Regions from separate parts of the Pontibacillus sp. ALD_SL1 genome, predicted to be linked through region 1. Evidence: riboswitches for the same ligand, from Rfam matches in the RefSeq annotation. Region 1 holds a riboswitch; the other holds the start of a gene.
The links. A riboswitch is a leader RNA that binds a small molecule or an ion and turns the genes downstream of it on or off. The one in region 1 is predicted to bind cyclic di-GMP.
Positions count from the first base shown of each region.

Region 2: it holds a riboswitch for cyclic di-GMP, as region 1 does, so the genes downstream of both, IMZ31_RS22640 (Ig-like domain-containing protein) here and IMZ31_RS13615 (pilus assembly FimT family protein) in region 1, are expected to answer to the same signal.

Region 1 covers NZ_CP062974.1:2,665,419-2,668,579, reverse strand. The annotation lists gene IMZ31_RS13625 (type IV pilus twitching motility protein PilT) at 1-180, shown strand, start outside; gene IMZ31_RS13620 (type II secretion system F family protein) at 184-1,389, shown strand; cyclic di-GMP riboswitch class II at 1,469-1,552, shown strand; gene IMZ31_RS13615 (pilus assembly FimT family protein) at 1,633-2,067, shown strand; gene IMZ31_RS13610 (prepilin peptidase) at 2,136-2,888, shown strand; gene pilM (type IV pilus biogenesis protein PilM) at 2,911-3,161, shown strand, end outside.
Region 2 covers NZ_CP062975.1:636,875-640,035, reverse strand. The annotation lists gene IMZ31_RS22655 (hypothetical protein) at 1-8, opposite strand, end outside; gene IMZ31_RS22650 (hypothetical protein) at 96-383, shown strand; gene IMZ31_RS22645 (hypothetical protein) at 453-668, shown strand; gene IMZ31_RS22640 (Ig-like domain-containing protein) at 703-1,830, opposite strand; cyclic di-GMP riboswitch class I at 1,861-1,943, opposite strand; gene IMZ31_RS22635 (hypothetical protein) at 2,210-2,425, opposite strand; gene IMZ31_RS22630 (hypothetical protein) at 2,558-3,161, opposite strand, start outside.

The sequences.
Region 1 (3,161 bases):
AATACGTCTGCTGTTAAGAACCTTATCCGGAATGAGAAGATTCACCAGATTCCTAATATCATTCAGACGTCCAAAGCCCAAGGCATGCACACTCTTGATTTTTCTGTCCGTGCTTTAGTGGAGGAAGGGGTTATCACAACAGAAGCGGCCGCCCCGTTTTTAGAAGAGAGGGGGCAATAGAGAATGGCTTACTTCAAGTACAAAGCTCGTACACCTAAGGGGAAGATGAAGGAAGGACGTATAAAAGCTGACTCTAAGCGAGAAGCTGTTGGGAAATTAAAAGAAGAGGGGATGACCGTTGCAACCATTAATGAGCTGAACAGCATTTTGTATAAAGATATACAACTAGGGAGTCAGGTGAAAAATAAAGAATTTGTCATTTACCTTCGCCAGTTTGCGACGTTGCTTGAATCAGGTATATCGCTCATTCAATCTACTTATATTTTAAAAGAACAGACATCTAGTAAAGCACTTCAGCGAGCACTCACCCAAATAGCAGAAGATCTTGAAGGAGGTCTTTCCTTCTCTGATGCGGCAGAAAAGCATCACAAGATTTTCCCCGATTTATTCGTCAATATGGTTCGGGCCGGTGAAGCTGGAGGGAACCTTGATGAAATCCTTGACCGGCTTGCTGGTTATTATGAAAAGCAGTACGACACACGACAAAAGGTCATTTCAGCTCTCGCATATCCGGTCGTTGTGTTGGTTATTGCCATTGGGATCGTGATCTTTTTATTAAGCTTCGTCGTGCCCAGGTTTGCGGATATGTTCCTGTCCTTCGGAGGCGATATCCCTCCGATTACACAATTTGTGATGAGTTTAGGGGAAATTTCACAGAGCATGTGGTGGTTGTTTATCGTAATTCCACTTCTTGTTTATGGGGGAATTCAGTATATGAAACAGTACCCACGATTCTCTTATGGACTCGACCTTGTGAAATTAAGAATTCCTATCTTTGGTCCTCTTATTCAAAAGGCGGTATTAGCTCGTATGACACGGACGATGAGCTCATTATTTAATAGTTCTGTACCGATTTTACAAGCGGTTTATATCACAGAGCGTATTGTCGGCAATAAAGTTGTCGAATCGGTCCTGAAAACGACAAGAAAATCCCTTGAAAAGGGAGAATCCATGGCAGCTCCGATGCAAAAGCACTGGATCTTTCCTCCTCTTGTGACTCAGATGGTTTCTGTTGGGGAGAGCTCTGGTTCTTTAGATCATATGCTAGGGAAAGTGGCTGATTTCTATGAATCTGAGCTAGATTACGCAACAGATCGGATTAAAAGTTTAATAGAACCTATAATGATTGCTTTCCTTGCCCTGATCGTCGGCGGGATTGTAGCAGCCATTGCCATCCCAATGTTCTCTATTTTTGAACAAATTGGGTAAATGTGCTAAATTCATAAGATAATAGTGGTAATCATGAGACGGATTTACTATAATGGGTGTAGATGATTACACGTATGAAGATACCACCGGAAGCGACGAAAGGTTGGCTGTATATGGGCACTTAGCCACCCTGGAGCGAGTAGTGCAACCGACCGTACATAACAACAGACATGTTCATGGTGTGGTCGTTTTTGTAATGAGAGTTTCATAATTATTTATTATAAAAAAGGGGAGAACAGACTCATGTTAAAGAAGTTTCGTCAATTGATGAACAAAGATGAGAAAGGTTTTACGCTTGTTGAACTACTTGCAGTTATTGTTATTTTAGGGATTATTGCGGCGATCGCAGTGCCTAGTATTGCTGGAGTTATTGAGAATAGTAAGAAAGATGCAGTGGTTAGAAGTGCTGAACAAGCATTGGAAGCAGCTCGATTAAAAGCGCTATCTGAAGATGACTATGATTTTACAGCATCTTTCGCTACTCTGGCTTCTGACGATTATTTAGAAAATAATACCTTCACTGGTGGCGTGAAAGTAGAAACTGACACTAATGGGGACGAAAAATACAGTGTATATGTAAGTGGTGGAAACGGATATTCACTAGGAAGTGAGTCCGCATATAAAACTAAAGATCAAATAATTAGAGATAATGTCTCAAAGATTACAACTACGGATTGATAACTTATTTATACCCCTGTATTTACAGGGGTGTTTCTTTTAGAAAAAAGTAGAAGGTGATAGATAAATTGTATACTTTCAGTTATGCGATTGTTTTTACTGTAGGGTTGGTTTTGGGTTCTTTTTTTAATGTGGTGGGTTTCAGAGTACCGATTAAAGAGATGAATAGGAGTTCTAGATCTCAGTGCCCAAATTGCAAATACACATTAAACTGGTATGATTTAGTGCCGATACTTTCCTACATAACCATAAAAGGCAAATGCCGCAAATGTAAAACGAGTATTTCACCCCTATACCCGATAGTCGAAGCGGCTACGGGATTTTTGTATGCTTATAGCTTTATACGATTTGGCTTCTCCACTGAACTTATCGTTGCACTCCTTTTCACTTCGTTACTCGTTATTATTACAGTAACCGATCTAAGCTATATGCTTATTCCTAATGTAATCCTACTCTTTTTCTTACCGCTTCTCATTATTGGTAGAATTGCTTCCCCTCTTGACCCATGGTGGGATTCGTTAGCGGGAGGGGCGATAGGTCTCATTTTAACAGCCATCATTATTATTGCTAGCAAGGGCGGTATGGGTGGTGGAGATATGAAGCTGTTTGGTGTCATTGGCGTTGTGCTTGGATTGCCAGGAGTGCTGTTAGCTTTTTTCTTATCTACTTTATACGGATCTCTCATAAGTGGAGTGTTGCTTTTGTTTAAAAAGATTGATCGGAAAAAGCCAGTTCCATTTGGACCCTACATTGTGTTAGGTGCTTTAACGAGTTATTTCTTCAAAGCTCCTATTATTGATTGGTACCTTCACTTATTCTAATCAGAAAGGCAGGTGACTGAGTGTGTTCAAGCTTAGAAAGTCAAAAGAGCGCATTAACATTATATTTAAAGACCATGTACTCCGATATATAGAATGTGACACTCCGGAGCTAACGGGTATAGTGGATTGCGGAGAACGTTATCTGGAAAGTGGGATTATAGAAGAAGGTAAGATCGTGGATGCAAGGAAACTCTCTTCTATTATTGAGGAGTTGGTTGAAGAGAAAGAGTGGCGTAAGAAGAAAGTATACTTTAGCGTGCCAGATGCCTCCGT
Region 2 (3,161 bases), on a different replicon from region 1:
TCTTTCATACCAACACCTCCCCTATTATCCTATGCATCTTTCCTCTTCTTTTATGAAAAGGGATCGAGTAAGATAAAGGTGGAGGTGTTTTGCCTATGAAAATCAAATCAAAAAAAGATATAGCTCTCTTGTTAGAAGACTTCCCTCGATTCACCCCGTTTGATGAGAGAGGAAAGAAACACTACCTTGTTTTTCATGACAAAAAACGAGGAGGAACCTGGACACTCATGCAATACAGGGACGGCGTCATGACACGGCACGGAAAAGGGGAAGGATATTGTGATCAGGGAGAAGAACGATTGTATGAAGAGGATCAAATGAAGTTCCTGTGGGAAAATCGAAAAGCTGTCAATGCCGTGTTGCCTTCTTTATTAGAAGTGTAAAAAAAGCGTTTTCTTTTTCGCGAGATTGGTATTCGTGTTACCCTAAACCAAAAAGAGGGAGCTGATCTCATGACCACGGTTGTTTGCATGATTTCTGTTGTAGATGAGGACGGGGTTCATTTCCAATCACAGCAAAGGTATCCTGCAACGAGAGTAGCTGATATGATGATTATATATGGCGAACGATCAACCCTAGGCATTGAGTACAGTGATCAAAACGAATGGTATAAATCTCACTTTTCTGTCCTTGCTAAACAAGAAACGCCGCTTTTACAGGTCGTCTGATGCAAAAAAACCGATGAGAAATCATCGGTTTTTCTTATCCCTTAATCCAGCTCAGAATCGATTCAATCATGTCATTGAAAGCCTGAAGCGCTTTTTTAAGAACACCTATTTCCTCTTCCTGTGCTTTCAATGTGGATTGATACTTTTCGTTCTTTTCTTTCTCTTTTTGAATTTGTTCTTCTATCGTTTGCTCATAATCCGATTCTTTTTGATCAACTTTTTGTTCCAACTCTTTTTTTGTTTTTTCATTTTGGCTAATTTGATCAGCCAATGCTTTATTGGAAGCAATCAGTTCTTTCAATTCTTCCTCTTTTTTCTTCAGTTCTTTTGGTGCGACAACCTCTTTTTTCGCATCTGTTGGTTTATCTTTCACTTCTGCCTTCTTATCAGCATTCGCTTTAGATTCTTCTTTCTCCACTTCTTTCTTTGTTTCTTCTTTTATATTCTTATCTTCAGCCTGCGCATAAAATTCCTCTGTATGAAGGTTATCGATCACATCTCTTGATGTGTTGACCTTGACGGGTCCTGTATAAGGCGTTCCTGTAACCATTACAGTCGTTTCGTATGTATGGTTCCCCCATTTCGCTTTAACGGTAGCCTTCCCTTCCTTTTTACCCGTTATAACAGGTCTGTTGTTCTTCATTTCAACAGCAGCAACAGAAGGATTGGAAGAAGTCCACGTAGCCTGTCCTGTGACTTCTTCCTCTAACGAAGAGTAAGGATAAGACCCGATTAAATAAAATTCCTCTTTCACATTTGGACGTAACGTTAAATCAGATGGGTAGATTTCTGCTTCCATTTCTGGAACCGTTACAATAAATGATGGAGATGATGCCCCCACGTTTGCCTTAATCTCCGTTTTTCCTGGTCCGACTCGTTCAACAACCATACAGTCTCCCAGGCACTCCCGTAAAACAGCCACACTTTCATCTTCTACCGTATACGTGACGTCTTTTGAGATATTATCTCTTGATCCGTCTTTATATCCGTAAAGAACAAGTGTAGAGCTGTCTAATCTGCCTAGTTCAATTCCTCCGTTCTTAGCCCCCATCCCAAGTTTGAATTCATATCCGTTTTTCAGAGCGGAAGCCGACGAAGGTAAAGCTGAAAGTGCCAATGATAGAGCTAACCCTGTTGCGAAAATCTTTTTGATCATTTTCATATTTATCACCTCTCCTTTTGAAAAAATTCTTCTGGTAGCCAGACGAACGTAGGTCTCCCCTTAGTCTCTAGGCTTTGCGTCCTGACCTTTCGATCAGTTTGCCTTTTTCAAAAAGAATGGTAGGTCTTACGGGGTGTTGATACCATATTTTTGTCTGCTGTGGGTAAAAAAACGATGTTTTTAAAAAGGTATGTACGACAAAAAAAAGGATGCGATGCCCCACCCTTTTCTCTAAGCATATTGTTTCGCGTTTTCTTAGCGCATTCTCTAAAACGGCGAAGAAAAGTCGTTTGTATTTATATGAATTACTCCAAGAACTCCATCAACCACGTATATTGCTCTTTGAAATCTCCTATAAAAATAAAATTCCGTCAAGAACTTAACCTTCTAAATAGTGATACGCTTCTTTCCAACTGTTGAAAGATTTAAAATTAAGATGGTGTAGCCCCTCATTATAATTTTCTGGATCACCTTTAATAACTCCAACAATAACCTTCTTGTTTCTGCTACCTTGCAGTCTATATTGGGGGTTTTGGTTTAGTAAATCACTGTATTTATTTTCTTCTAAAATCTTATTTCTTAATTCTTTTTTCATATTTCAACATCTCCCTTAACTAGAATATTCAACTTGCAAGACGAGAACAAACAGAAATTTGTATATTTAGCCCTATCGCTAACTAAATCCCTGCTCTCAACCACTTGTACACAAAACGCGACCTTATCGATTTTACGCATATTTTTTTGTTTCTTTGATTCGTTCTTCGAGACGACGATTATAAGCCGTTCGGTTTTGTATAAACCGATCGATTTTATGAAGATCATCAACCGTGTTTTTCATGATGAGTTCTACATCGAATTTTTGGATATCCTGGTACATTTCAATATTATTTTTCAATTCACGACGCTCTTTTCGTAAATCCCGATACCACAACATCGCATAATACAATGTAATGGCGTCGCATTTGTCTCGGAGGAGTTGCTTTTCCAGATTTATGATTGCTTCTCCGACACGATTCAAGCTTTCTTTTTCAAGGGTTTTCTCTTTCTTTATATCCTCTTTAAACGAGTGGAAGACCCCTTCTGAAACTTTGACCATTTCTAGCAGCTTCTTTCTGAACTCTTTATAAGCAATGGATAATTTGGGAGGATTTTGCTGAACGAGGATGGTCCTTTGGGTTGTATTCTTAGGCATTTTTCTCGATCGTTTATAGGCATACCATCTATTCAAAACACTTTGAATTTTGTGAACCCTCCTCACGACATTCCCTTGTCCTGAACAAGTCTTTTTCAAACGCCTCGAAAATTCACAAGCTTTTTGAATGGTCGGCCCT